DNA from 2 places in the Ralstonia sp. 24A2 genome. Region 2 is predicted to be linked to the other one. Evidence: predicted binding sites of a transcription regulator. Region 2 holds the regulator's gene; the other holds the start of a gene.

Region 1 (15,235 bases), on a different contig from region 2:
GAGTTGCTGGATGATCCGGGTGAGGGTGAGCATGCCCGCTCGGTAGGCGCCAACCCGGGCTCCGGCGTCGAAACGCGCCTGCTGCGCATCATCCGTGACAACGTGCGCCGGCTCGATCAGGTGGTCGCCGATGTGCTGATGCTCTCGCGCCGGCCGCGCGGCGAGCGTGTGCGTGTGCAGCTTGCACAGGTGCTACCGGAAGTGGTTGAGCGTTGGCGCGCGGAAGCCCTGCGCCGCGCAGGGGAGGCCACCGAGATCAACCCCAACCTCGTGCGCGTGGCGGTGGACCTGGACAAGCCCGTGCTGTTCGACCCAGCGCAATTGCAGCAGGTGGTTGGCAACATGCTCGACAACGCGCTGCGCTACTGCCGCCGCGTGCCGGGCTCGATCCTGCTAGCTGCCTACGCACTGGACGAGACGCACGCAGAACTCGTGATCTGGAACGACGGCCCCGAAGTGCCCACCGAGCAGCAGCGCAGCCTGTTCGAACCGTTCTTCACGAATGACGCACAAGGCACCGGCCTGGGCCTCTACATGGCGCGCGAGTTGTGCAGCGCCAACGATGCGCAGATCCGCTACGGCGCCATCGCGCTGGAATCCTTGCTCGATCGCACGGGAGCGTTGACCATGGAGGCGCGTCCGGGTGAAGACGCGCTGCCGCGTCGTGCCTTCGTCATCACTCTGATGTTTGACCAACCTGCCGTGCCCTTGGTGGAATCAACCACCGCATGACTTATCTCTGATCCATGTCCAAAGTCGCCATCGTTCGCGAACCCATTCTCGTCGTCGATGACGAAGCCGACCTGCGCGAGCTGTTGGAAATCTCCCTGCGCCGCATGGGGCACGACGTGGTGCTCGCCGGTGGACTGGCCGAAGCGCGCGAGGCCTTGTCCCGCCAGCGCTTTGCGTTGGTGCTGACCGATATGCGCCTGGGTGACGGCCTGGGCATCGAACTCGTGCGCCAGTTGTCGGCCACGGCCGACCGCACGCCAGTCGCCGTCATCACCGCCTACGGCAGCGCCGAGAACGCCGTGGAAGCCCTCAAGGCCGGCGCGTTCGATTACATCGCCAAGCCGCTCTCGCTCGACCAGTTGCGCAGCCTCGTGCTCAATGCGCTGGGCCGCCAGCAGCGCGATCCCGACCCCGGCAGTTCCGACCTGGCCGAGCGCACCAATGACCTGTTGCCCGGGCACTCCGCCGCTATGCAGGAGGTGCGCCGCTCGCTGATGCGGCTGGCGCGCAGCATGGCACCGGTGGTCATCAGCGGGGAATCGGGCAGCGGCAAGGAACGTGCGGCGCGTGCCGTTCACGCGCTGTCGGCACGTGCGTCGCGGCCGTTTGTGGCGGTCAACTGCGGGGCGATTCCCGAGAACCTGATGGAGGCCGAGTTCTTCGGCTACGTGAAGGGTGCCTTCACCGGGGCCGATAGCGACCGCCAGGGCTTCTTCCAGGCCGCCAACGGCGGCACCCTCATGCTGGATGAAGTGGCCGACCTGCCGCTGACCATGCAGGTGAAATTGCTGCGCGCGCTGCAGGAACGCCGCGTGCGCAAGATTGGCGAGAGCCGCGAAGACCCGGTCGACGTGCGCGTGGTGTGCGCGAGCCACCAGAACCTCGCGCGTCTCGTTGCCGCCGGCCGTTTCCGCGAAGACTTGTTCTACCGCCTGAACGTGCTGGAACTGCGCATGCCTACGCTGCGCGAACGCGGCGAAGACGTGCCCGTGCTGGCCGGTGTGCTGCTGGAGCAGCTCGCCAACCGCTACGGCGATCCGCGCCCCAAGCGCCTGACGCGCCCGGCGCTGCAGCAGTTGTGTGCGTATCCGTTCCCGGGCAACGTACGCGAGCTGGAGAACCTGCTGGAGCGCGCTTACGCGTTTGCCGAAGGCGAGTCGATCGACGTCGATGACCTGGGCGCACTCGGTGCCGAGATCGAGCGCTCGCCGCTGTTCCACCGCACGCGCGAGGCGCAAGCGGCCGCGCAAGGTCTGCAGGGGAGTGGTCACACGATGGCGCCCCCGCCCGTGACGGGCTGGCCCGACGCGGTCTATATGCCGGCACCTGTGGTCAGCCCAATCGCAAGCCCGATGGGCATGCCGCAGCCGATGGTGCAACCCGCCGAACCGGCACCGGCCGCTGCACCTGCTGAGCCGGCGCTGCCGAATGTGGCACTGCCGATCGATTTACCAGCGTATCTGGAGTCGGTCGAGCGCAGCGTGATCCTGGCCGCGCTGGACCAGACCGGCTTCAACCGCACGGCGGCGGCCAAGCTGCTTGGCCTGTCGTTCCGTCAGTTGCGCTATCGCATGCAGCAACTCGGCATCCGTGATCCGCGCGATATCGAAACTGCGGGCGGTCTGGGTGAAACCGCGGGCAACGGTCTGAACGGCGATGCCTGAACGCAACGCCTTGCACGTCGATGCCGCGGGCTGGGTGGAAGGCGTCCGCCGCCACCCGTCGCCGAATATCGACGAGAGGCCGGAAGGCATGCCGATCGATCTGATCGTGCTGCACAACATCAGCCTGCCGCCTGCGCAGTTCGTGACGGATTTCGGCACGGACGACGTGCTCGACTTCTTCACCAACACGCTCGACTGCGACGCGCACCCGTACTTCGATCAACTGCGCGGCGTGCGGGTGTCGGCGCATTTCTTTGTGCGCCGCACGGGCGAGTGCGTGCAGTTCGCGCCGTGTGGTGCGCGTGCGTGGCATGCTGGCGCGTCGGACTTTTTCGGCCGTACGCGCTGCAACGATTTCTCGGTCGGCATCGAGATCGAGGGGACGGACGACCTGCCCTTCACGTCCGAGCAGTACGCCACCACGGCATCACTTGTGCGGGCGATCTGCGCGGCGTATCCGATTGCGGCGATTGCCGGGCATTCGGACATCGCGCCGGGTCGCAAGACCGATCCTGGGCCATGCTTCGACTGGGCGCATCTGCGAGCGCTTGGCGGCTTCAACGCGGCGCTGTTTCCGTATCAGCACGCGCTCTGACGCTGCAATAGAAACGGGCGGCCCCTTGCGAAGGCCGCCCGTGTTCTCCTCCCTGCTGGTCTTTCTTAGGTGCCCATGGCCGGGTCGGACACGCCGTCCTTGCCGGTTTCCATGCGACCGGCAAAGCGCCGCGTGAAGCCGCCTTGCGGCACCGTCACCGTGAAGTCGTACCAGTTGCCCTGGCGCGCGATCGGCCAGTGCTGGTCGAGCTGCTTGCCGGCCGGGATGTCGAACGTCCACGGGCCGTCGGTGCGGTAGGCGTTGGGCTTGACGGTGAAGGTGCAGCCGGTGGTGCCGGTGTTCATCATCGTCACGTAGACCTCGGCGTTGGCCAGGTCGTAGCACACGCGGATTTCCGGTGCGCTCGAACCGGCTGCCGACATGGCGCTCACATCGCCCGAGAATGCGCGGTGGAAGCCGTTGGGGCCGAGCACCCACAGGTCGTACTTGCCCTTGTCTGCGGTGTAGACGTCCCACGCGTCGTCGAGCATCTTGCCGGGTTCGACGGCGTAGCGGCGTGGCACGCGGTCCAGGTGCAGGCGGTCGTACACGTGGAACACGGCGGCGGCCGTGCCGGTGTTGCTGAAGATCAGGCGCAGGGCGCGATTGGTGGCGTCTTCACGCGCGCTGACGTGTAGCTCGTACGGCAGGGCGCGCGAGGGGCGCGTGCCGGTGGCCTGCACGGGCAGTTGCTGTGCGGCCACGGAGGGCACCGGCACCTGCGGCTTCAACCCCTGCGCGGTGCGGATCGAATCGGCCGTGGCCTTGTCGCGGCTGGGCAGCGTGGGCAGTGTTTCGTTGTTCGGGTTGACGAAGTTGAAGGCGCTGGTCAGGTCGCCCAGTACGGCACGGCGGTATGCGCTGATGTTCGGCTCCTTCACGTTGAAGCGCAGTTCCAGGAAGCGCAGCACCGAGGTGTGGTCGAACGCCTGCGAGTTGACCCAGCCGCCGCGGCTCCATGGCGAGACGATGTACATCGGCACGCGCGGGCCGGGGCCGTACGGGTTCTTGTCGGTGTGGTATTCGCCGGCGGTGTTCACCGTCGATTTGCCGGCCAGCACGCCGTTGTCATACGCCGGGGCGGCGGGCGGCGGCACGTGGTCGAAGAAGCCGTCGTTCTCATCGAAGTTGATGAACAGCACGGTCTTGCTCCACACCGCTGGGTTGGCGGTGAGCGCGTTGAGCACTTCCTGCGTGTACCACGCGCCCTGCACGGGGCTCGACGGTCCGGGGTGCTCGGAGTACGTGGCCGGGGCGACGATCCACGACACCTGCGGCAGTTGGCCCGCCGCGATGTCGTCCTTGAGCGCTTGTAGGAAACCGCCGTCGGGCATGGTGTTGCCGACGCCCTTGATCAGCGGGCTGATGGCTTCGTCAGCGGGCGTGTACGCCGGGAACGGGCTGCCGTCCTTCAGGTTACCGCGTGCGGCGTTGGCATCGCGATACGCCTTGAAGCCGGCGAGCGGGTTGTCGGTGAAGTTGTCCGGCATGTTCTGGTAGACCTTCCACGACACGCCAGCGGTTTGCAGGCGTTCAGGGTAGGTCGTCCAGTTGTAGGTGACGCCGGCGTCGAGGTGGTCGCCGCTGTTGTCGATGACCGGGCCGCCTGCTGCGCCCGTCGGGTCATTCGTGCCCGTCCAGTGGAATAGGCGGTTGGTGTTGGTGCCGCCGTGGAAGCCGCAGTGGTACGCGTCGCACAGCGTGAAGGCATTGGCGAGCGCGAACTGGAAGTCCAGCTCGGTCTGCTTGTAGTAGCCCATCGACTGCGTCTGCTTGTAGGTCGGCCACTTGCTCATGCGGCCGAGGTCCCACGCCTGCTGTGCATCGGGGTAGCTGTGCGGCGTGCCCGAGACGCGCTGCGCGTTGCCGGCGCTACTGTCGAGGTAATACGGCAGCACCGTGCGCGACGTGCCGCCGCTGGTGTAGGTCTGCTGCCAGACGTTCAGGCCACCGGCCAGCGGGATCGGGAAGCGATCGCCAAAGCCGCGCACGCCCTGCAGGGTGCCGAAGTAGTTGTCGAACGAGCGGTTCTCCTGCATCAAGATCACCACGTGTTCGATGTCGCGCATCGTGCCGGTGGCATTGTTGGCGGGAATTGCCAGCGCGCGGCGGATCGACGGCGGGAAGGCGGCCAGCGCGGCGGCGGAAATCGCGCCCGTGCCAGCCATCTTGAGGAAGTTGCGGCGGTTGCCGTTGTTGGTGTTGGAAGTCATGTCGGTCTCAAACGCAAGTCGATGGGGAGGCAGCGCGGCTTACGGAGCGCAGTGCAGGTTCGGCTTGTTGGCCGGCGGTTGACCGGGCTGATCCGGCTGGGCCGTGCCGGGGTTGCCGGTGCCCGGCGTGCCGTCGTTCGAATCGCCGCCGCAGGCCGACAGCGACAAGGTGGCGGCACACAGCAGCGCGGCGGCCAGCCAGTGCGGCCGCGCGAGAGAGTGGATGAAGGGCTTCATGAGCGGTCTCGTTCGGGGTGAGGGGGGATCAGGGGTTCAGCGACGACAGCGGCTGGTGCGAGCCGTTGATCGACTTGAGTTCGTCCAGCGTCAGGCGGCGCGTCCACATGGCCAGGTCGTCGTAGGCCATCACGCCCTTGAGCGCGCCCGGGTTGTTGGGCACGTAGTTGTGCGTGGCGTCGTCGTTCACGCCCCAGACCTTGGTGGCCAGGCCGCCCAGCTTGGTGACGTCGGTGTTGGCGATGGCGCGGTCTTCGGTCTTCTGCACACCCAGCACCGGATCGAGGATGTAGGCGCTGAACAGCTTGGTCTGCGTGTCCACCGACAGGGCCAGGTACGCCCACTGATTGGCGCTGAACTTCATGCCCTGGATGTCGTCGCGCTTGCCGCCGCTGCCCAGGTTGAAGCGCACCTCGCAGCCACCCCACAGGGCGATGGCGATGCCTGGGTTGGCGCCGGAGTAATAGTTCTTGTTGGACAGGATCGGCTCCCCCGTGCCATTGCCCTGCGTGCAGTCCGACTTGAACCAGAAGCCGATGGTGAATTGCGGGCTTTGGGCGATGTCGGCGCCGTTCTGCGTGAGCTTGTAGGCGTCGATGCGAGAGTCGACCGACAGTGCCTTGCCGCCAAACGGGTCGGTCACGGCCGAGCCGCCGTCGGTGCCGGCCACCCATGGGCCCAGCGTCGAACTGTTCTTGCGATCCGTCGGCGGCAGCGGGTCGAAGCTGTAGTACATCGCCAGGCCGTTGGTCAGCGTCGTGGCCAGCGGTATCGGCGCCACGTAGTTGATCTGCGCCAGCATCGACACCGGCACGTTGTTGCGCACCAGTGTGTAGTTGATGCGGTAGAGGCCGTTTGCGGTAGCGATGCTGCTGTCGGTGTACTGCGTGGCCGTGGCGGGCAGCGTGGCGATTTGCGTGCCGTCGCGCAGCACGGTGATCGGGCCGCTGGCGGTGGTCGGGTTTTGCCAGTTCAGCACCAGCGAGGCGCTGTAGGCACCCACCGTGCTCTGGAGGTTGCGCACGCCCACCGTGCTGGCCGTGAGCGCGGTGCCGTCGAGCTTGTGTGCAGTCGCCGGCACGGCGGCGTTCAGTTGCGCCAACACGGTCGGCACGATGTCGGCCTCGCTCGGCAGGGCGGCCAGCGCAGCTTCGGTCGTGGGGGCCGCCGTGCCGTTCTTACCCAGCGCCGGATTGACAGTCTTGTTGAGCGCGATGAAGGCGGTGCGGTTTTCCAGCGTGGGCGCCGAGGTGGTGGCACCCGTGGCATCCAGCCCGTGGCTGGTCGTGACGACCACGAGCCAGTCTTCGTTCGGGTTGGCGGTGCGGCGCTGGGCGATGGCAGCCTGCAGCGTGCCGAGTGCTTGGTCGACGCTGCCCAGGGCGGCGGCGTACGCATCGCTTTGCAGGCCCGAGGCGAGTGCGGCCGCGGCGGGCGCGGTGTACTGCGCAAAGACGACGTCGTAGCCGGACTGCACTAGCTTCACGCTGTTCTGCGTGACGCAGGAGTCGACCTGGGCGCAGTCGACCAGCGTATCGAGGTTGCCGGCCTGTTGATCGGCCTTGAGCAGGGTAGGCAGCACGGGCGAGCTGACGGCCGCGCCCAGGCGTTGCGTGGTGCCGGTGGCCTTGGCGGCGGTGCGCGCGTAGCTGAAGACGCTCGGGGCGGCCAGCGTGGCGACGGTGTCGTCGGTCACGCCATGACGGTTCTGCCAGGTGCCCGACAGCACCGTGGCCCAGCTCGGCGTATCCAGCGGCGGTTGTGCGGTGGTCGTGCCCAGTGTGCCGCCGGTCGAGGCGGGCATCACGGACAGCGCGCCCAGGTTCGGCAGGCTGCGCTGCAGCAGCGCGCTTTGCACCTGCGCGTAGGTGGCGCCGTCCACGCCCACCACCAGCACTTTCTTGCTGGCGCTGGTGGACGGCACGGTCGTGCCGCCGGGGTTGGCGACGGGTGCACTGTCGCTGCCCCCGCCGCAGGCCGTCAGCGTGGCGGCTACGGTTGCGCCCAGCGCGGCCGTGAGCAGGCGGCGGGCAGGTTGGTTCGATGCCATGTTGGTTTCCTCGGTCGTGTGGTGCGCGGCATGTGCACCGTGGTGATTGCGCTCCCCCGCAATGCGACCGAAGAGTAGGGACGGGGCCTGTCGCTCAGGTGACAGGCGCGGCAAGAATGCTGATGCCGCTATTTGGATTTCTTAAGCGCGCTAGGAATCGTCAGAAGCCGACGGCGGTGCATCGGTGCACCAGTGCAGTGCGCGCCACACATACCCCTACCGTAGATGAGGTGACGTCTATCGAACTTGCGCGACTGATAGAAAGAATTATTCTTGGAATGTGTCCATTGCGACGCCGCACGTGAGCCCCGACGACCCTTTGTGCAGACTGGGGCCGCGGGTTTGCGGCACCGCATTTTGATTGCAAAAAAGCCCCCGAAACCCCATCTGTCAAGACTAGGCAAATTCGATTGGCCCACTATACTTAGCGCCAATCCCGGGGTGACACACTAGATGTAGTGGTGAATTTCCGGGATTCTTATTTCGGCGCCCGCGCGGGGGCGAGCGTACGGCAGGTCAAGCCGGCGCTTGGGGGCCGAGGAAGGGCAAGGGCCTTTTCCGTCTCTTTTTCTCTGCGCGGCGCAAGGGTTTGCCAAGGGTTCATCACCCCAGGCGAGCCGCCAATCGAACGGTTCAACAGGAGTCCTTATGCAAACGGCCCAATCCGAAATTCACTCCGGCACCGCCAATCCTTCCCAATTTGCGCAAAGCGCTGGCGGCACGGCCGTGGCCTCCGGCACGGCTCTCGGCGTCAACCTTGCCGATTACAAGATCATCCGCCGCAACGGCGCCGTGGTCAGCTTCGAGCCCTCCAAGATCGCCGTGGCGATGACCAAGGCCTTCCTCGCCGTGAATGGCGGGCAGGGCGCTGCTTCCGCGCGTGTGCGCGAGCTGGTCGACCAACAGACGCAGAACGTGGTGCGCGCCCTGCTGCGCAGCCGCCCGAATGGCGGCACGTTCCACATCGAAGACGTGCAGGATCAGGTCGAACTGGCCCTGATGCGCTCGGGCGAGCACGACGTGGCCCGCGCCTACGTGCTGTACCGCGAGCGCCGCGCCCAGGAGCGCGCGCAAGCCGGCGAAACCCAGCAACAGCCGGCCTTCATCGGCCTGAACGTGACCGACGGCGGCATCACCCGCCCGCTGGACATGGCTGCGCTGCGCAACGTGATCGTCTCGGCTTGCGAAGGCCTGGGCGACGCGGTGGACCCGGAGCCGATCCTCAAGGAAACGGTCAAGAACCTGTATGAAGGCGTGCCGATGACGCAGGTGTACGACTCGGCCATCCTGGCCTCGCGTACCCTGATCGAAAAGGACCCGGCGTACAGCCAGGTCACCGCGCGCATCCTGATGCACACGATCCGCCGCGAGATCCTCGGTGAAGAAGTCACGCAAGCCGAAATGGGCGCGCGCTATGTCGACTACTTCCCGCAATTCATCAAGCGCGGCATCAACGCCGAGCTGCTCGACGAGAAGCTGGCCCAGTTTGACCTGGCCCGCCTGGGCGCGGCGCTGGACGCCTCGCGCGACTTCCAGTTCAACTACCTCGGCCTGCAGACGCTGTACGACCGCTACTTCCTGCATATCAACGAAACCCGCATCGAGATGCCGCAGGCATTCTTCATGCGCGTGGCGATGGGCCTGGCCCTGAACGAAATCGACCGCGAAGCCCGCGCCATCGAGTTCTACCAACTGCTGTCGTCGTTCGACTTCATGTCGTCCACGCCGACGCTGTTCAACTCGGGCACGCGCCGCTCGCAGCTGTCGTCGTGCTACCTGACCACCGTGTCGGATGATCTGGACGGCATCTATGAAGCGCTGAAGGAAAACGCGCTGCTCTCCAAGTTTGCCGGCGGCCTGGGCAACGACTGGACCAACGTGCGCGCCCTGGGGTCGCACATCAAGGGCACGAACGGCAAGTCGCAAGGCGTGGTGCCGTTCCTGAAGGTCGTCAACGACACGGCTGTCGCAGTCAACCAAGGCGGCAAGCGCAAGGGCGCCGTCTGCGCATACCTGGAAACGTGGCACCTGGATATCGAAGAATTCCTGGAGCTGCGCAAGAACACCGGCGACGACCGCCGCCGCACGCACGACATGAACACGGCCAACTGGATTCCGGACCTGTTCATGAAGCGCGTGATGGAAGGTGGCGAGTGGACGCTGTTCTCGCCGTCCACCTGCCCGGACCTGCACGACAAGGTCGGCAAGGCATTCGAACAGGCTTACCTGGGCTACGAAGACAAGGTCGCGCGCGGCGAGATCAAGCTCTTCAAGAAGATGCCGGCGCTGCAACTGTGGCGCAAGATGCTGGGCATGCTGTTCGAAACCGGCCACCCGTGGATCACGTTCAAGGATCCGTGCAACATCCGCAGCCCGCAGCAGCACGTGGGCGTGGTGCACAGCTCCAACCTGTGCACGGAAATCACGCTGAACACCAACGACAGCGAAATCGCCGTGTGCAACCTGGGTTCGGTCAACCTGGTCGCCCACCTGGTCAAGCAAGCCGACGGCAGCGTCGTGCTGGATCACGAGAAGCTGAAGAAGACCGTGCGCACCGCGATGCGCATGCTCGACAACGTGATCGACATCAACTACTACGCGGTCAAGAAGGCACGTGATTCGAACCTGCGCCACCGTCCGGTCGGCATGGGCATCATGGGCTTCCAGGACGCGCTGCACGTGCTGCGCATTCCGTACGCCAGCGAAGGCGCCGTGCAGTTTGCCGACACCTCGATGGAAGCGGTCTGCTACTACGCCTACTGGGCCTCGACCGAACTGGCTGAAGAGCGTGGCCGCTACAGCAGCTACAAGGGCTCGCTGTGGGACCGTGGCATCCTGCCGCAAGACTCGCTCAAGCTGCTGGCTGAAGAGCGCGGCGGCTATCTGGAAACGGATATGTCGTCGACGATGGACTGGGACAGCCTGCGCGGCCGCATCAAGCAGCACGGCATGCGCAACTCGAACTGCGTGGCGATCGCCCCGACGGCCACGATCTCCAACATCATCGGCGTGTCGGCCTGTATCGAGCCGACGTACCAGAACCTGTACGTCAAGTCGAACCTGTCGGGCGAGTTCACGGTGGTCAACGACTACCTGGTGCGCGATCTGAAGGCACGCGGCCTGTGGGACGAAGTGATGGTCGCCGACCTGAAGTACTTCGACGGCTCGCTGGCCCGCATCGATCGCATCCCGCAAGACCTGCGCGACCTGTACGCAACGGCCTTCGAAGTCGAGCCGACGTGGCTGGTTGAGGCTGCATCGCGTCGCCAGAAGTGGATCGACCAGGCGCAGTCGCTGAACATCTACATGGCCGGCGCGTCGGGCAAGAAGCTGGACGACACCTACAAGCTGGCGTGGCTGCGTGGCCTGAAGACCACGTACTACCTGCGCACGATCGGCGCCACGCACGTCGAGAAGTCGACCGTGTCGCGCGGCACGTTGAATGCGGTGTCCTCGGGTAGCGATGTGGGTGGTGTGTCGGCTGCAGGTGCTTCGCAAGCAGCACCGGCCAGCGCGCTGGACGCCGCTGCCGCCACCGCGCAGGCCATGCCGGAAGCCGAAGGCGCCGTGTGCACGATGCGCCCGGGTGACCCCGGCTTCGAGGAATGCGAAGCCTGCCAATAAGTCTAAACAGTGTCTGAAGTTGCTCCCGCGCAAGCGGGGGCAACGTGGCTTGAGCGACACTAAGCAACACCAACCTCGCGCTCTCTTTTTTCCGACAGCGGGAGCGACGAGCAAAGAATTCTGGAGAAACACCTATGCTGAGCTGGGACGACGACGTCAAACCTGCCGCACAACCGCAAGCTGCACCGCAGCCCGCGTATCAACCGCAGCCGCAACTGCAAACGGCCACTGCTGACCAGGGCGGCGTGCTGCCCCCGTCGGCCACCGCCGTCGGCACGGGCATCCTCGGCAACAACCCGAACGCTGCCGCCGCACAGAGCAACCGCCGCGTGAACGCCGCCGACAAGCGCGTCATCAACGGCGCGACCGACGTCAACCAACTGGTGCCGTTCAAGTACAAGTGGGCGTGGGAAAAGTACCTGGCCGGCTGCGCGAACCACTGGATGCCGCAGGAAATCAACATGTCGCGCGACATCGCCACGTGGAAGGACCCGAACGGTCTGACCGAAGATGAGCGCCGCATCATCAAGCGCAACCTCGGCTTCTTCGTGACGGCTGACTCGCTGGCCGCCAACAACATCGTGCTGGGCACGTACCGCCAGATCACCGCGCCGGAATGCCGCCAGTACCTGCTGCGCCAAGCGTTTGAAGAGGCGATCCACACGCACGCCTACCAGTACATCGTGGAATCGCTGGGCCTTAACGAGGCCGAGATCTTCAACGCGTACCACGAAGTGCAGTCGATCCGCGACAAGGACGAGTTCCTGATCCCGTTCATCGACACGCTGACCGATCCATCCTTCAAGACCGGCACGCCCGAGAATGACCAGAAGCTGCTGAAGTCGCTCATCGTCTTCGCCTGCATCATGGAAGGCCTGTTCTTCTACGTCGGCTTCACGCAAATTCTTGCGATGGGCCGTCAGAACAAGATGACCGGTGCCGCCGAGCAGTACCAGTACATCCTGCGCGACGAATCCCTGCACTGCAATTTCGGTATCGATCTGATCAACCAGATCAAGCTCGAGAACCCGCACCTGTGGACGGCCGAGTTCAAGGCCGAGATCACGGAGCTGTTCAAGAAGGCTGTCGACCTGGAATACCGTTACGCAGAAGACACCATGCCGCGCGGCGTGCTGGGCCTGAACGCACCGATGTTCAAGGGCTACCTGCGCTTCATCTGCAACCGTCGCTGCCAGCAGATCGGCCTCGACGCGCTGTTCCCGAACGAAGAAAACCCGTTCCCGTGGATGAGCGAGATGATCGACCTGAAGAAGGAACGCAACTTCTTCGAGACGCGCGTGATCGAGTACCAGACCGGTGGTGCGCTGTCCTGGGAGTGATGGGATACCCCTCCACTCCAGACTTAAGAAAGGGCCCGTCAGGGCCCTTTTTTATTGTTACGACTGTTGAGAATGTGTTGAGCTTGATGGGGCCAGGCTCGCGGTCGTCTTATCGTTGCGCCCTGAGTTGAACTGAAGAAGACAGGGGCACCATATGAAAAAGACGTTTCTTGCCACCATCGTGCCGTTTGCCCTGCTGGGTACCTCGTCGGCTTTTGCCGACAACGTCGGCTGTGCCGCCAAGATCCGCGCCATCGAGACGCAGATCGGCGAAGCCGAGAAATACGGCAACACCCACCGCATCGCCGGCCTGCAGGATGCGCTGGCCAACACCAAGGCCAACTGCAGCAATGCCGGGCTGGCCGATCGCGCCGACCGCAAAGTGCGTGATGCCCAGGAAGACCTTCGCCGAGCCGAATCGGAAGTGCGTCAGGCCGAAGACAAGCTGCGTGAAGCGCGTGACGAGGGCAAGACCAAGAAAATCCGCAAGGCGGAACGCAACCTGGCCGACAAGCAACGCAAGCTGCGTGAGAAGACGGAAGACCTGCGCGCCGAGCAAGCCGCGCTCGGCAAGCATTGAGATAGATATTGTGGATGGATCGGGCTGGATTGATCCAGTGTAGAAACAGGAGGTTGTGTGCATCCAGCAGCGGTTTTGGCCAGTTGGGGGCCGCACGATACCCAGCTTATCCTGTCATGCGGACTTGGCCTCGCATTGATTATTGTCGCCATTGGCTGGCTCAAGCTGGCCCCGTTTCTGGCGATTCTGGTGGGTACGTTTGTTGCCGGTATCACGGCAGGGCTTGCACCTGCAGCCATTGCGTCTGCCTTTGCCCAGGGCGTGGGCAACTTGCTTGGCAACATTGGTATCACCATTGCACTGGGTGCCATGCTGGGTGCGCTGGTCGCGGGCTCTGGCGCGGCGGATCGGCTGGTGGATACGATCCTTAAGCGTTCAACGCCGCGCACGTTGCCGTGGCTGATGGTGCTGGTGGCGTTGATCATTGGCCTGCCGTTGTTCTTCGAGGTGGGCCTGGTGATGATGGTGCCCATCATCTTCGCGATGGCGCGTCGCTCGGGGCAGCCCATTTTGCGCATCGCCATTCCTGCGCTGGCGGGCCTGACGACGCTGCATGCCTTGATTCCGCCGCATCCTGGCCCACTGATTGCCGTCAGCGCCTTGCATGCGGATCTTGGCCTGACGTTTGGGTTGGGGCTGCTGGTGGCCCTTCCAGCGGCTGTGCTGGCGGGCCCGCTGTATGGGATGTGGCTCTCAAAACGGCTGGTCTTGGCCGAGCCCGAAGACATCGGGCGCACGTTTGCCGCCCGCCCGGACGCGCAAACGCTGCCGGGTTTTGGTATTTCGCTTTTGACGATGCTGCTGCCCGTGCTGTTCATGCTCGGACACACCGTCGCCCAACTGTGGCTGCCGCACGATGACTGGCGCTATCAAGCCCTGAACTTTCTGGGGGAGCCCGTTATTGCGCTTGGGTTGACGGTGCTGTTTGCCATGGTGGCGCTGGGCTGGGCGCGTGGCATGCCGCGCACGCAGGTTGGCGATATCGTCCGCAAGGGGTTGCCGCCCATCGCGGCGCTGCTGCTGACGATTGGCGCAGGTGGTGGTCTCCAGCAGGCGCTAGTGATGGCGGGCATCAGCGATACGGTGGCCAAGATTGCGCAAGTCGGGCATTTGCCGCTGATCCTGTTGGCGTGGCTGATTGCGGTGGCGCTGCGTCAGGCCACGGGTTCGGCCACAGTGGCGACCACGACGACGGCCGGGATTGTGGCCCCGCTCACCGCAAGCCTAAGCGCTACGCACAATGGGCTGCTGGCGTTGGCGATTGGTGCGGGGTCAGTGTTCTTTTGCCACGTCAACGACGCGGGTTTCTGGATGATCCGCGAATACTTTGGCCTCACGCTCAAGCAAACCATCCAGGTGTGGTCGGTATTGCAGACGATCGTGTCCGTGGTCGGGCTGGTGCTGACTTATGTCTTCTGGATTGCACTGAGCTAGCGGATGGATATCAGGGCAGCACAGATTGATCCATCCAACACCGCCGTTTCTTGCGCACGCGTACAGACAAAGGGCTTGGCTACACTGGTAGTGGTTTCCAGTTTCCAATTCCACGGCCAATCGAGAGGAGAGGTCTAGACATGGCGGTCGAACCCTTCTTTGCGCACACCTACGATGAAGCGCGCGCCAAGTTCCTGACGGCCGCCCAGGCCCGAGGGATGGGCGTGGAGCGGCATCTTCATCCGGATGCGCTCGGGCCATCCGGGGAGCCGCTTTCGATCGACACGGCGCTGTTCTCGCCGGCGCAAGCCGATGCGTTGCTGATCGTGACTTCCGGTGTGCACGGTGTGGAAGGGTTCTGCGGCTCCGGTTGCCAGATCGGCCTGCTGCACGATGACGAACTCTTTGCACGGCTGGCGGCGTCCAGGCTGGCGCTGCTGCTGGTGCATGCGGTCAACCCATACGGGTTCGCCCATCTGCGCCGCGTCAACGAAGACAACGTCGACCTCAACCGCAACAGCGTCGATTTTGCCGAGGCGGCGTCCGCCAATCCGGCCTATATCGAAGTCGATCCGCTGCTGCTGCCATCAACGTGGCCGCCCAGCCAGGCGGATCAGGCTGCGTTGCAGCACTACATGGTCACGCGCGGCGAGAAAGCCTTGCAGGATGCCGCAACCAGCGGGCAATACCGCGTGCCGGACGGCATGTTCTACGGCGGCACCGCCTCGTGCTGGAGCACCCAGCAGATGCGCGGGCTGGTGTCCCG
Region 2 (15,235 bases):
CGGAGTCCAGCCCGCCGGAGAGCAGGACGATGGCGCGTTTTTTCATGGGCGAAGCCTTGTGGAGCAAATCAGGGGAAGGCCAGCATTTTAGCGCGCCGCCACCCAGCCCGCGCCCAACCGTTCACATGCCGGCCATTTACGGCCCGCCATGAAAAACGCCCGCCAGTGCAACCACGGGCGGGCGTCGATCAACCACAAAAGCGATTCGCCGATCAGCGCATCGTCTTCAGGCGGCTTTGTGCAGTCTTGGCCTGCTCGCTGCCCGGGTACTGGGCAACCACCGCTTCCAGCGTTTTGCGTGCAGCTGCCTTCTGGCCCGACTCACCCTGGTTGGTTGCCACCTGCAGCAGCGCATCGGCGGCCTTCGGGTGCTGCGGATTGGCGCGCGCCATGCTCTCCAGCACGTAGCTCGATCCCTTGTAGTCACGCTGCGCATACAGCGCGTTGCCCAGCCAGAACTGAGCCAGCGGCAGGTACGGGCTCTGCGGGTACTTCTTCACGAAGGCCGAGAACTGGTTGCCCGCGCCCTTGAAATCGCCGCCCTGGAACGTCTTCAGCGCGGCGTCGTATTCATCCTTCTCGCCCGGCTGGACCATGCCGTCACGGCCTTCCACCGTGGCCTGCTGCGGCTCGAATTTCTTCAGGCGCGCATCGAGGTCGGCGTAGTAGTCCTTCTGCTGCTTGGTCAGCGTGTCGACTGAATTCTGCAGCACCTCGTTCTGGCCACGCAGGCGTGCCACTTCGGACTTGAGCGTCTCGATCTGGTTCTGCGCGTCGATCAGGTTGCGGCTATTTTGGTCGATACGCTGCGCGGCGCTCGACTGGAAGGTGTTGAACTTCTCGCGCATGTCGATGATGGCGCGACGCGCCTCATCGTCGTCAAATACCCCTGCCGCCGCCGGGCCAGCCATGGTCAGAGCACCACCGGCAACAAGCGTCGTCATCAGGATGGCCCGACGCATGGCTTCATACGCGCGCTGTTTCATCATCGTGTTCATGTGATTGCCAACGTAAGAACGCCGGCCACGCAAGCGTAGCCGGCGCGCACGACTTCAAACCATGCCGATCAGTAAACGATGTCGGCGCGGCGGTTCTGCGCCCACGACTCTTCGTCGTGACCGGTGGCCTGCGGCTTTTCCTTGCCCAGGCTCACGGCTTCCATCTGGCTGTCAGGCACGCCCATCGACGACAGTGCGCGACGCACGGCTTCGGCACGCTTCTGGCCCAGGGCCAGGTTGTACTCGCTGGTGCCGCGCTCGTCGGTGTTGCCCTGGATCAGGACCTTACGCTGGTTGTGCGACTGCAGGTAGCGCGAGTGCTGACCCAGCAGGCCTTGGTACTCCGACTTCACCGAGTAGCTGTCGAAGTCGAAGTAGATGCTGCGCTTGGCCAGCGGGCTGTTCGGATCGGTCAGCTCGTCACGGCCAACGTCCACCGGGGTGACCGTGCGGGCATCAGCGCCCGTACCGGCTGCGCCGCCGGTGCCGTTCTTGGCGGTGTCATCCAGCTTCACGCCCGAGCTGCAAGCGCCCAGGGCCAGCAGCGTGGCAATGGCTGCGAGTTTGATCATGGTTTGGGACTTCGACATGTCCGATTTCTCCTAGAGGAACTGCTTCGTTATTGCATGAAAGGACCCCATGCCGGCTCACGAACTTCGCCGGCCTGGAGGGAAAGAATCTGACGCGTACGGCCATCGGTCGACACGGCTGCCAGCACGGTCTTACCGCCCACGCGCGTGGAATACAGGATGAACTTGCCGTTGGCGGCAAAGCTCGGGGATTCGTCGTACGTGGTGTCCGTCAGCGCGTTTACATCGCCGTTGGACAAGTCCTGCGTGTACAGGCGGAACGCACCGCCCACGCGCGAGATGTAGGCCAGCAGCTTGCCGTCCGGCGACACACGCGGGCTCGTGTTGTAGCTGCCCTTGAATGTCACGCGCTGGGCACCGCCCGCCTCTTCACCGTCAGCCGACATGCGGTAGATCTGCGGTGCACCGCCACGGTCGCTGGTGAAGTAGATCGAGCGGCCATCCGGCGAGAACGACGGTTCAGTATCGATAGCGCTGCTGCGCGTCAGGCGGCGCAGGCCCGAGCCATCAGCATTGACCACATAGACCTGCGTATTGCCGTCACGCGAGAGCGCCACCGCCACGCGGCGACCATCCGGCGACCACGACGGTGCCGAGTTGTTGCCCTTCTGGTTCGAGATCACCGTGCGGCGACCGGCCACCAGATCATGCACGTACACCACCGGCTTCTTGAGCTCGAACGACACGTACGCGACCTTGGTGCCGTCCGGCGACCATGCCGGCGAGATGATCGGCTCGTTGCTGGTCAGCGCAATCTGCGGGTTGGCGCCGTCCGAATCGGAAATCTGCAGCTGGTAGCGACGACCCACCTTCGACACATACGACAGGCGCGTCGCAAACACACCGCGCTCGCCAATCAGCTTCTGGTAGATGTAATCGGCAATCTCGTGCGCAGCCAGGCGCAGTTGGCCAGGCCCACGTGTGAGCGACAGGCCGCCCAGGCTCTCGCCCTTGGCGGTGTCATACAGGCGGAAGCGAATCTCGTAGCGATCGCCGTTGCGCGTCACGGTGCCGCCCACGAAGGCAGCCGCACCGCGCGTCTTCCAGGCGCCCAGGTCCGGGGCCGGGCTTTCCGGCACCACCGCGCCGGCGACATCCACGTTGGAGAAACGGCCGCTGCGCGCCAAGTCTGCCCGGACGATTGCCGAGAGGTTTTGCGGGGCCTCGGCCTCGCCCTGGAAGTTGGCGATGGCGATCGGGTACTGGCTCGAACCGACGCCCGAGATCTCCACGTTGAGCTGTGCATGGGCCACGCCGACGCACGCTGCAGTCAGCAGCAACGCCTGCGCGGCTCGTCGGAAGATTGGAATCCACATCTTGCGCATCATGTTCATCATCCGTATCGAATCTGTGAACTGGGTGCCGGCGCCACCGGGGCGACGCCAGCGCGTTATTCCTTGGGCCGGAACGTCAGGATGACGCTCGACGGTGCCTTGCCGTTGGTATCGCGCGGCAGCGGATCGGAACGGTCCACCGCACGCAGCACGGCTTCGTCATAGGCGCCGTTGCCGCTCGACTTGGTCAGCCGCTTGGACAGGATCGAGCCGTCCGGCGCCATCGTCACCGCCACCACCGCTGCCGGATTGCCACTGATGGCACCCGGGTCGAACACGATGTTCGGCTTGACCTTGGCGCGCACGCGCTCGGCGTACCCTGCCGATGCCGTACCGCCCGTGCCCATGGCGTTGCCGACACCGCCACCGGAGCCCGCCACCGTGCCGGTTGCACCGGCACCGGCCATCGCACGCAGGCGATCCAGTTGCTCCTTGCGCTGTGCGTTGGCACGCGATTCATTGGCCTTGCGTTCGGCATCCGCCTTAGCCTTGGCATCTGCGGCAGCCTTGGCTTTCAGCTCCTTCTGCTTCGCTTCGGCATCTGCCTTGGCCTTGGCTTCCGCCTGGGCCTGCAGTTGTGCGTTCTTGCGAGCCTGGGCTTCAGCGGCGGCGGCCTTTTCCTTGGCCTGCTGTTCGGCCTGGGCCTTGCGTTGAAGTTCCGCCTGGTGGGCTTGCTGTTCCTTCTGCGCTTTCAGTTGCGCTTGGCGCTGGGCTTCGGCGCGGTCCTCGGCGGCCCGGCGGGCGAGTTCAGCCTCGCGCGCGGCAGCCGCTGCGGCAGCGGCTTCCTGCTCGCGCTTGCGCTTCTGCTCCAGCGCGATGTCGGCTTCCTCTTCCACCTTGGTCGGCGGCGCCTTGATGACCGGCTCCGGCTTGACCTCTGGCGGCGGCGCGGTCTGCACGGCTTGCTGAACCGCAGCCTCATCCCACAGCTCGGCCTCTTCGCCGCGCGGCGTGCTGCTCTGCCACTGCACGCCAAAGTACAGGAAGGCGATCAGCAACAGGTGCGTGAGGACTGCCAACCCAAACGCGCGCAGTGTGCCGCGCTCGCGGACAGGCTCGTAACGATGCAACGCGGGGCTCACTGACCTTGTAGCCATGACGCTCACTCAGGTTGCCTCGCCTGGAAACATCTTCGCGTTCATTGCGACTTCACCATCAGGCCGACGCGCTTGACGCCATCGCCCTTCAATACGCTCATCACCGTCAGCACACGGTCGTACTGCACGGCCTTGTCGGCGGCAATCACGACCGGCTGATCGGGGTTCTCGTCGGTGCGCTGCTTCACGAAAGCGCGCAGCTCATTGTTGTTGGCGAGCTTCTGCTCGGTGGCACCCGAGCCCGTCTTGATGCGAGCAAGGATCGTGCCGTCGCCCTTGATGGTCACGACGATGGGCGGCTGGGTCTGCTGCGGCGTGGCGTTGGCCACAGAAGGCAGGTTGACCACACCCGGGTTCACCACAGGCGCTGCCACCATGAAGATGACCAGCAGCACCAGCATCACGTCGATGTACGGAACAACGTTGATGTCGGCCTTGGCCCGTCGGGCGCGGCGCGTTCGCTGGATGGTAGCCATGACGATCCGTCCTTAGCGCGTTTGGCGCTGGAGGATGTTCGAAAACTCTTCCATGAAGCTCTCGAACCGGTTGGCCAAGCGGTCCATCTCGGTGGCGTAACGGTTGTAGGCGATCACCGCCGGGATGGCCGCAAACAGGCCGATGGCCGTGGCGACCAGCGCTTCGGCAATACCCGGCGCCACAGCAGACAACGTGGCCTGCTGCACGTTGGACAGGCCGCGGAAGGCGTTCATGATCCCCCACACCGTGCCGAACAGGCCGATGTACGGGCTGACCGAACCGACCGACGCCAGGAACGGCAGGTGCGATTCAAGCGAATCCATTTCGCGCTGATAGGCGGCACGCATGGCGCGGCGGGCAGCATCGAGGATGGCACTCGGGTCGCCACCGCCACGCTGCTGCTCACGCGTCTTGAGGTATTCGCGCATGCCGGCTTCAAAGATGCGTTCCAGCGCGCCGGTGTTGTGGCGGTTGTTGGCGGCGCTTTGATACAGCGCCTGCAGATCGCCGCCGGCCCAGAATTCGCGTTCGAACGATTCGGTCTGGCTGCGCGCAGCGCGCAGTGCAAATGCCTTGCGGAAGATGTACGTCCAGGAGAACAGCGACATCACCAGCAACAGGCCCATGACAAATTGGACCAACAGACTGGCGTGCAGCACCAGCGAGACGATCGACAGATCTTGTGTGACCTCGACGGGATTCATGCGGCGGCTTTGATGGTTGCGAGTACGGGAGCGGGGATCGGGGTCGGCCGGAATGTGAGCCGGTCGACACATCCAACACGAATCGTGCCTGATGCGAGCAGAACGTCGCCACGCCAGCCTTCTTGGGCAAATTGGACCGACGCTGGGCCAACCCGTTCCATACGCGAACGGATCTGCACCAGGTCATCTAGGCGGGCAGGTGCGCGGTAGTCCACAGCGGTGCTGCGCACCACGAAAATGGCCCCGGTCGTGTCGGCCAGCGCCTGCTGGTCGACCCCGAGCGCGCGGAGCCACTCAGTGCGGGCGCGCTCAAAGAATTTCAGATAGTTGGCGTAGAACACTACACCGCCTGCGTCGGTATCTTCCCAATACACGCGCAGGTTCCAGTCAAAAGAAGACATCCGGCAATTTTACCAAGGCTCATGTGACGGCCAGCCATCCACCGGCCGGCCGAGGGCTTGCACGCTGTGGCAAACCCTGCATGACACGATTTAAGCCATGTCCCGCGTCAAGCTCGTGGCCGAGAATGACTGGCAAACGGGCATGAGCTCGATTGCGTTGACATTGAAGTGCGCTGGGAGCGCCGCCATCCAGTAGACCGCCTCGGCGATGTCGTCGGCGGTGAGCGCCTCCGTGCCTTCGTAGACCTTATCCACGCGGGCATCGTCGCCCTTGAAACGGACGTTGGAGAACTCGGTGCCCGAGCACAGGCCCGGCTCGATGTTCGATACGCGCACGCGGGTGCCGGTCAGGTCGGCACGCAGGTTCAGCGAGAATTGGCGCACGAACGCCTTGGTCGCACCATATACGTTGCCGCCCGGGTACGGGTACGTCCCGGCAATCGAGCCAATGTTGATGACATGACCACGATTGCGCTCGACCATGGCCGGAAGCAACGCACGCGTCATATGAACCAAGCCGGAGCAGTTGGTACCGATCATGCGATCCCAGTCGGTCAGGTCTGCGCGTTGGGCGGGTTCCAGACCAAGCGCCAGGCCAGCGTTGTTGACCAGCACGTCGACGTCGCGCCAGTCCTCGGGCAGCGAGCCCGGCAACGCCGCAACAGCGGCGGCATCCAGCACATCCAGCACGACCGGCAGAAGCGCGTCGCCCAGTTCGGCCTTGAGCGCATCCAGACGATCCTGACGGCGGCCAGCCGCGATCACACGATGGCCTTCCCGCACGAAACGCCGCGCGATGGCTGCACCGAACCCGGCAGTTGCACCGGTCACGAATACGATCATGGAAGTGTCTCCAAGCCTGAAAAAATGCGAAAAACAGAGTTTACCTGAAGCGTTGCCGCCTGTTGCGTCGCAATGTGCTTGGGCAAGCGCCCCGCGCCTTGCGGCAGTCAAGGGCCTGTCGTACACTCGCGGGCAACCATTCCACCTTGCGCGACTGGCGAATCCCGGGGCTGCAGCAACACACCGCAGACCTCGGCAGTGGGCACCGACCACGAGGAAGCGCAAGGTTTCTGGCGTCATGCACAACGACGCCTGCCGCTCGCCTGGGCAGCGAATGGGAAGCAGGGTGACTTGGGCACCCGCTGCCATCGGTCAACGCCGAGACAGCGTCCAAGCCGCGCGCATGTTTCCCGAAGCCAGCCCGCCACACCCGATCTCCGTTTTTTCCGTTTCGTTTCAGACCAGACACTCGCCATGTTCGAACGCAGCCGCTATACGATCGACCAGATCGATCCCGAGATCTTTGCCGCCATCCAGAAGGAAAATCAGCGCCAGGAAGATCACATCGAGCTGATTGCCTCCGAGAACTACACCTCGCCGGCCGTGATGGCCGCGCAGGGCTCGCAACTGACCAACAAGTACGCCGAGGGCTACCCCGGCAAGCGCTACTACGGCGGCTGCGAATATGTGGACGTGGTTGAACAGCTCGCCATCGACCGCGTGAAGCAACTGTTTGGCGCTGAAGCGGCCAACGTGCAGCCGAACTCCGGCTCGCAGGCCAACCAGGGCGTGTTCTTCGCCGTGCTCAAGCCGGGCGACACAATCATGGGCATGAGCTTGGCCGAAGGCGGTCACCTGACGCACGGCATGGCGCTCAACATGAGCGGCAAGTGGTTCAACGTCGTCAGCTACGGCCTGAACGCGCAAGAAGACATCGATTACGACGCGCTGGAAGCCCTGGCGCAAGAGAAGAAGCCCAAGCTGATCATCGCTGGCGCTTCCGCCTTTGCGCTGCGCATCGACTTCGAGCGCATTGGCAAGATCGCCAAGGCGATCGGCGCGTACTTCATGGTGGACATGGCCCACTACGCCGGCCTGATCGCCGCAGGCGTGTACCCGAACCCGGTACCGCACGCTGACTTCGTCACCACGACCACCCACAAGAGCCTGCGCGGCCCGCGCGGCGGCGTGATCCTGATGAAGGCCGAGCACGAGAAGGCCATCAACTCGGCGATCTTCCCGGGGATCCAGGGTGGCCCGCTGATGCACGTGATCGCCGGCAAGGCAGTGGCATTCAAGGAAGCGCTGTCGCCGGAGTTCAAGGCGTACCAGGAGCAAGTGGTGAAGAACGCTCGTGCCATGGCCGAAACGCTGATGGCCCGTGGCCTGCGTATCGTGTCGGGCCGCACCGAGAGCCACGTGATGCTGGTGGACCTGCGTGCCAAGAACATCACCGGCAAGGAAGCCGAGAAGGTGCTGGGCGACGCGCACATCACCGTCAACAAGAACGCGATTCCGAATGACCCGGAAAAACCGTTCGTGACCTCGGGCGTGCGCCTGGGCTCGCCGGCCATGACCACGCGCGGCTTCAAGGAAGCCGAGGCCGTGAAGGTTGCACACCTGATCGCCGACGTGCTGGACAACCCGCACGACGAAGCGAACATCGCCGCCGTGCGCGCCAAGGTGGCTGAGCTGACCAAGCAGTTCCCGGTCTACGCCTAAGCGCTTGACCATGGCCGGGCAACTGGCCACGTAGTACTCTGCCGCGATGGTCACCCCGGCCATCGCGGCGTTGTTCTTTTAGCGCAGTGCGTTTGAGGTTCCCGAGGAGCGCGGCATGAAATGCCCCTTTTGCGGCCACGCGGCCACCCAGGTGATTGAGACTCGCATGTCGGAGGAAGGCGACACCGTGCGCCGGCGCCGCAAGTGCGAGTCCTGCGACCGCCGCTTCACGACCTACGAGCGCATCGAGCTGTTCTTCCCCGCCGTCGTCAAAAAGAACGGCAGCCGCGTCGATTACGACCGCGCCAAGGTCAAGGATTCCATGCGCCTGGCGCTACGTAAGCGCCCTGTCTCCGCCGAGGCCATCGACGAGGCCATCGCCCGCATCGAAGAAAAACTCCTCAGCCACGGCGAGAAGGAAATCGGCAGCGACCGCGTGGGTGAACTGGTCATGCGCGAACTCAAGCGGCTGGACAAGATCGGGTACATCCGGTTTGCGTCGGTGTACCGGAGTTTTGAGGATCTGGCGGAGTTTCGTGACGTGCTGGATGAAGTTGCGGCGACGAGTGCGCGCAAATGAGAAAGGCCCCCTAGGGGGCCTTTTTTGTTACCAGCACTGCGCAGTTGCAGTCGTGTTGTTTTGGTTATTCTGCTGGCCCAATTGGTTAATCGTGTAGGTGCCGCAGGTGTCTGGTAGTTGCGGCCCCGATGGTACAGCGACCGCCGTGTACGAAGGCTGTGACGCCGCGTTGTTCAACTGTGTCACGTTAAGCGTGTAGTAGCTCTGGCTGCCCGTCTGCACCGCGACCGGAAATGATGCGGCCCCATACCCCAATGCCGCAGGCGAACTGGTGTAGATGTTCTGCAGCGTGTAGTAGCGCTCCTGCCGCGCCGCCAAATCCAGCAGCGCGGTCTTCGCATCAACGCGATGCGACTTGAGCACATATTGCTGATACGACGGGTACGCAATGATCGTGATGATGGCGACGATCGCCACCGTGATCATCAGCTCGATCAGGGTAAAGCCTGCGGCCTGCCCCGCTGGAATGGATTGTTCTCGATTCATGGTTTAACGCAGCTTGACCCAGTTCAGACGCGAGCCGACACCGGCAGCACCCGGGTTGATCTGGTTGACGACACCTGTACCGGTGGTGGTCTGCTGCACCAGATAAGGCAGCTTGTTTGCGGTCACGATCGACGGCGTACCGGTAGCGCTCAAGCCAATACCACTCACAATGCCGCCGTTGTAAGTCGGGAAGTTGTTGTTGTTATCGCCAAAGAAGGATTGCGACGCTGCACCGCCTGAGCCTACCGCCACGGCCATCGTATATCCCGAAGCCGGTGTCGACGTGCAGGACAGCACCTGCTGCACCGCCGGGATGGTCGTGTTGACGATGAACATGCCGTAGGCAAGCGTCGGGTTGTAGACGACCTGCTCATAGTTGGTGACAGCTGTAGCTCCCGATCCCGTGGTCGTACTTGGCAACGGCAGCGTCCAGCCATACTGGGTATTGCCACTGCCACATGCAGTCGATCCTTGCCAGCACACCTTATTGTTGCTGACAGTCCGGTACGAAGGAGTGTTAGCGGAGCTAGTCGATTGCGCAGTAATGTTCTGGGTTAGCAGCGATGTTGTCGTAACATTCTGCGGCCCGGTGAGCGACGCATATCGCGCGGATGCTGATGCCTTGCTATTCCAGGCACTCATGTCCCAATCCCAAATACCGTAGAGCGCCTGCACAGTCTTCGAATACGTGGCCGCCGCTGTCAGCGTTTGCGGCAACGCTTGCCCGGTGCCGAAACTCACAAGCACGCGCGGCTGACCAGTACCGGTGCCGGGGATCGAAGCCACAGCTACCTTGCTGGTAATCGGCTGGCCGGTCGAGGTCGTAAACAGAGGCGACGAAGATGCCGCCCACGAAGATGGGTTTGCCGAAGTCAAGTCAAAACGCCATACGTTGCCCAGCAAATCGCCCGCGTACACATAGTCAGTAATGTGGTCGCCATCAAGATCTGCCGGGGTCACGTACGCAATCCCGTTCTTAGTGCTTCCGCTGGGGCCGGCGCCGGTATCGAAGTAATAAAACGTCTTTGTGCCATCGCTGGGATTAACCAACATGACAAATAGGCCCGCGCTACCCTGCTGGCTGTTCAGCCCATTACCGAACAGAACTGCCCAGTAGCCGTTGTGCAGACGACGAATGACGGGCGTGCCATAGGTGCTACCGAGATACTGACCGCAGTTTGCGACGTTGGAACATGTGATCGTAGACGACGACCACTCGCCCACCACCAACGAACCGGCATTGCCCTCGGTAAAAGTAGAAGGATTGGTGATGTCGAGCGCGTAAATCGCCCCCGAACCCTGGCTCGTGTTGTCCCCAATCGCACCGGTGGCATTGCCACCGCCACCCAGGCCACCGACCAGCCATGTGTGCCAAGCACCGTTGTAAAACAGCTCCCCCGTGCCAGGCGTCGCATCGACATACAGATTGTGTGTGTACGCCGTCGCACTGAAATCGAGGTTGCTGTCAGTACTGTGGATCGTGTTCAACACCGTTGCCGGCATGTATGCGATAGCCTCAGCACCATCGTTCGGCGTACTCGCCGAGTTCCCGACAAAGTTGCCCGTGGCATCGTAGGCACCAGCACGAAAACCATGCAACATGCCGTCGTTGGCACCAACATAGACAACGTTCTGCCGAGTTGCATACTGACTTTTGAAGGCCGCGTAGCTTCCTGCTGGCTCGGCCGGAGTTGCCGAAGCATTCAGCGCATCCACCCACGGGCCGTTGTATGGGGCAGAAGGCGCGCCCACCCAGGTCGGGCTGGAATTCATGATATCGCCCAGCACTCCTGCCCGGGTCCGGAACGATCCGCCAGTGGCAACCTCTTTCGTACGATCGCCACGCAAGTAGGACAAACGGTCGGCGGTAGCGCTGCTATCACCCGCTGTAAGCACCTGCTGCTGCGCAGAGGTCAAATTTGCCCACTCAAACGGAATGCCCACGCGCGACGCATCGTTCCAGGTCAAGATGTTGCGTGCTGTCGGCGCTTGCGCCGTGACCGTCACGTTTGAACCCATTGCCTGACATGCCCCACCGGTCAGCTTGCAACTTGCGTTCCAATTCGCCGTACCGTTGATGGTGACGATGCCCGTCACGGGATCCATCATTAGATTTTGTGCAGTCAGTTCGCCCCACCAGTTCGTCGGGTGGTAGTACGCAAGGTAGACCTGTGTGCCAGCCTCAACCCGTGCCGATTGCTGAACGTTGGTCCCCGCCGAACTACTCGACTGCCCAATTGGCGCAGCCTTGAAACAAGTGATCTCGTGAATATTGCTCCCGCTACCCGTACCGGCCGAGAAACCGAAACGGAACGATGGCGGCAATGGCCCGTTTTGTGCGGTGATGCTTTGATCCTTGATCACCGTCTGAGTCGTGCCACCGTTCACGCTGTATGACACGTTCAAAATGCCGTCCTGCGTAATGCTGATCCCATAAGTGATCGGAACCCCGTTTGCACGCGTCGGGTTCGAAACAGCTTGCTGGTTGGCGATCGAGATACCGAGATCTTTGCCCGTGATGTAGTTGTAGTTGTATGGCAGCTTCTCTGTCGTCTGATAGCCGCTGCCAATGCGCTGGTTGTTCGCGTCGGTTTGCGTCGAGCCGCTGTAGTTGTACAGGTAACCGGCCTTGCAAGTTGACTGAACGGCTGTCTGTTGCGACACCGCCAAACCCGATGACGGATAGTACTTAGCGTACTTGGTGCTCAAATTCAGCCAGTTGGTATTACCTGCTCCTCGCAGACTGATCCGACTAGGCTTCGATCCCCCTGCGCCTGAACTGGTGTTGTCGCCCGAATTCGAGAAATTACCGAACTCGTCAATGCCAAGACCAATGTAGCCTCCAGCCACACCGTCATACACACCGTTTACGTTCGAGCAGCTGTACCCCAAGCTACCACCCAGTGCACCAACCGTAATCAGATCCGTTTTGCCATCGGCTTGTTTCAATGAGCCATCGGACAGGAAGAACCCAATCCCATCCGCACCAGAGCCAACGCCGGCGGAGTTTTTATAAGCATTGCCACCATATGTCACCGTGGTGAACGTGACCTGCACCCCTTGGTTCGTAGGAATGGTGAAGTTCGAAACGACAGCACCGTTCTGGCTATTGCCATTCGTGCCCTTGCCCGTGTCTCCATTAGTCAAACGCAGTGCGCCTGACCCGGCTGCCTCAGGAAACGTTCCGTTAACGCCACCAACCAACGTGGAATTCTTCTGGGTGTAGTAGGCCAGCCCCGAACACCCAGGAATTGGATTCGTGTTGGGGTCATAGACAGGATTAGTCCCGGCAGTCAGGCATGCCCCGTTCAGGGAGAACCATTTGGCAGTCGAAGTTGTGCCGGTCAACGTATCGCTGATGACCTGCTGCGCACGCGACACCCCGGGCAATAACGCCACCGTCGCAAACAAGACAATCCGTTGGATCTTTTCCATTATTGTTGCCCCAGATCTTTGGCGCCCGTCGTGATTTGGTAGGTGCTCTGCACCACAGCTGCGGTTGCCGAATCGCCACCATAGCCAAACGCGGTGACACGGAAGAGCTGCCCGAGGCCGTTCGGCGTCAGACCCATGTAACTGATGTACATGCCGGGCTTGTTGGCATAGTTGATGTCGCCAGCCGGCGAACTTGCTGTGGCCAGGCCACCGCCACCGCTGGCCGTCATTAGCGGCGGCAGATAGTCGGATCGCACACTCCACGGCAGCGTAGTGGGATTGGTCAATGCGGTAGAGCAGACCCGCATCGCAGACAACGTGTTGGCGTTGGTTACCCCCGAGCACGCGACACCGCCAGCCGCACCGTTGCCCTGAGAAAGCCACCACTCCCCGTATTGCAAGGCACTCTGCGCGGCCTCAACCGCACGCTGCTTGTCACGCGTATTGGCGGCAATACGTTCCTGCAAACCAAAGCTGCGCAGCATGCTCACGGCAAACAACGTGAGCACGACCAACAGCACCAGCCCGATGACGAGCGTGTAGCCCTGATCCCTGTGACGCAAAGCGCCGGATGAACGCATCGTCTTGCTCATATCTGACCCATCAGGCTGATGGTCTGAAGCCATGGAATGGCTGGAGGACTGGTCCCATCTGGTTTTTTGAACGGCGGAAGGAAGGTCAGCTGGATCTGCACCGTACGCACGGATGACCACAGGCCACCTGCGGCTACCTGGCTCGCGCTCATATAGGTATCTGCACTGCGATTGTTGTTGCTATCGACGCCGTACGTCACCTTGAAGCCGGACACACCGCTGACCAACGGGACGGGGTTCGCGCCATTCAACGAACACTGCAGCTCATTGTTTGCACTGATCGAGAACGTATTGATGTAGACCTGACCGCTACCGCTGGTGTTGGTCTGGCCCCAGCAGTTCATGATGCCGTCGCCGCTAGCCGTTGCGAACTGCGTTGTCAGCACGTCATTTGCACCAGATGCACCCGACGTGCCAGCAATCGGCTGCCCTGCCACCAGCGACCCATAGACTGCGTTGGTCGAAGCCGGTAGCGATGCAAGTGCAGTGCTATTGACGGGATCGGGGTAGTAACCCGCCGACTGGACCGTCGAGGTCAACACAGTCAGCGCCAAGCGCTCGTTGTCCTGCAACTGCGCGAGCTGATCCTGACTCGTGAACGTGTTCTTCAAGTTCACGAACACCACCACCACGCCCGCCATCAGGAATAGCCCGATGACCATGGCGATCAGAATTTCGATCAAGCTCGAGCCTGCCTGCCTACCGGCGAGCCTTGTACGGGACGTCGTCAGTGTCGTGTTCATGGCTGGACGTAGACAGTAAAGCTCTGAGTGGACGCCGTCGTCACGCCCGACGCTGCAGTCGTGCTATTGATGGCCGTGTATTTTTCAGACCACGTCACCGTGATGTTGCAGCTGACCGGTACACCCGTGGTGGTCGTGCAGTTCACGGTTGCGAAATAGCTTGGGAAGTGATCATTCATGGCGGACGCCCAGGTCTTCACGTCATAGGCCGCCATCTGCTGCGGGGTACAACCGCTCGCACAACTCGCCACGGTGGCATTCAGCACACCCGAGGAATCCGTGACCGTGTTGGCACCAGTCACAGTAAACGAGGCGGGCGCCAAACCCGCCGCCCAATACGCCTTGTTGCCGTGCATGGCGGCAGACAAAGCCTCCGTCTGCATCGCCATCAAGGACCGGACACGTGTGATCTGGGTGTTGTTAACCGCCGCCGCCTGAATCTTGGCCAAACCCAGCAAGCCCACACCGATCACCACCATGGTGATCAACACTTCGATCAGCGAGACGCCGGCTTGGCGCCGTTTCATATTCAGCTGCATGCGCCCCCCGTGTGCACCGCGCGCCCAACCATGTTGACGCTCACGCAGCGTGTTGCCGTGGCATTCGCGGGCGAAGTCGTGCTCAACGTCACCTTGAATGCGCCGTTGTTCGGCAAGTTCATTGCAAAGCCGTCACGGCTATACGTCAACGATTTGGTCGTTGAGGTCGTGGTCGCGGTAAACGTATCGCTGCTAGTGAAAGGGGCCCGCGCCCGCAACACCTTGTCAGTCGACGTATCAATGGCTCCGGAACCGTTGTCATCGTTAAATACGATCCAGCCCCTGTCCCAAGCATTTGCGTTCGTGCACGTTGCGCCATCAGACGAAGCACACAGGCTGACCGGCAAACCACGCTTGATCGCTTCGCTACGGGCGAACTGGAGGTCGTTGACCAGGGAATTCGCCTCGGATTGCGTGCGCGCCCGCTGAATCGTGCCGGTGAATGACGGCACGGCGATCACCGCCAGAATGGCGACGATTGCGAGGGTAATGATGATCTCGACCATCGTGACGCCACGGGATCGACGCGACCGCATACGCCCCGCCCGCCCCATGCGAGGCAGGAGATCAGGTTGCGCCTGCATATCGCGCGACGCGCGTCCGGCACAAATGCCGAAGCCGCCGCCACACCTCACCTCTTGGCATACATGCCCGGTGCTGCGTGAAGACGATTGATGACGCGCGGCTAGATGATTGCGGACCGCAGCCGCCATGTCAGTGCAACAGCTGACCGACTGGAAACCCGTATCGCCC

The links. Region 2 encodes NrdR, which represses ribonucleotide reductase genes. Its sites were predicted from a motif close to CACNANATNTNGTG; they were not measured.
Region 1: the regulator NrdR is predicted to act here: its motif matches at 7,939-7,952, upstream of ACS13N_RS00430 (ribonucleoside-diphosphate reductase subunit alpha).

Annotation. Positions count from the first base shown of each region.
Region 1 covers NZ_JBPVZD010000001.1:88,114-103,348, forward strand. The annotation lists gene ACS13N_RS00400 (ATP-binding protein) at 1-732, shown strand, start outside; gene ACS13N_RS00405 (sigma-54-dependent transcriptional regulator) at 747-2,396, shown strand; gene ampD (1,6-anhydro-N-acetylmuramyl-L-alanine amidase AmpD) at 2,389-2,991, shown strand; gene ACS13N_RS00415 (phosphocholine-specific phospholipase C) at 3,057-5,204, opposite strand; gene ACS13N_RS00420 (hypothetical protein) at 5,244-5,441, opposite strand; gene ACS13N_RS00425 (alkaline phosphatase family protein) at 5,470-7,491, opposite strand; gene ACS13N_RS00430 (ribonucleoside-diphosphate reductase subunit alpha) at 8,140-11,115, shown strand; gene ACS13N_RS00435 (ribonucleotide-diphosphate reductase subunit beta) at 11,250-12,455, shown strand; gene ACS13N_RS00440 (DUF1090 domain-containing protein) at 12,610-13,035, shown strand; gene ACS13N_RS00445 (GntT/GntP/DsdX family permease) at 13,093-14,469, shown strand; gene ACS13N_RS00450 (M14 family metallopeptidase) at 14,610-15,235, shown strand, end outside.
Region 2 covers NZ_JBPVZD010000002.1:1,496,400-1,511,634, reverse strand. The annotation lists gene queC (7-cyano-7-deazaguanine synthase QueC) at 1-46, opposite strand, end outside; gene ybgF (tol-pal system protein YbgF) at 213-998, opposite strand; gene pal (peptidoglycan-associated lipoprotein Pal) at 1,067-1,588, opposite strand; gene tolB (Tol-Pal system beta propeller repeat protein TolB) at 1,618-2,922, opposite strand; gene tolA (cell envelope integrity protein TolA) at 2,979-4,019, opposite strand; gene tolR (protein TolR) at 4,061-4,495, opposite strand; gene tolQ (protein TolQ) at 4,508-5,200, opposite strand; gene ybgC (tol-pal system-associated acyl-CoA thioesterase) at 5,197-5,601, opposite strand; gene ydfG (bifunctional NADP-dependent 3-hydroxy acid dehydrogenase/3-hydroxypropionate dehydrogenase YdfG) at 5,692-6,444, opposite strand; ZMP/ZTP riboswitch at 6,585-6,720, shown strand; gene glyA (serine hydroxymethyltransferase) at 6,859-8,106, shown strand; gene nrdR (transcriptional regulator NrdR) at 8,222-8,686, shown strand; gene ACS13N_RS11935 (type IV pilin protein) at 8,714-9,172, opposite strand; gene ACS13N_RS11930 (pilus assembly protein) at 9,176-12,610, opposite strand; gene ACS13N_RS11925 (pilus assembly PilX family protein) at 12,607-13,200, opposite strand; gene ACS13N_RS11920 (PilW family protein) at 13,197-13,943, opposite strand; gene pilV (type IV pilus modification protein PilV) at 13,940-14,470, opposite strand; gene ACS13N_RS11910 (GspH/FimT family pseudopilin) at 14,473-15,018, opposite strand.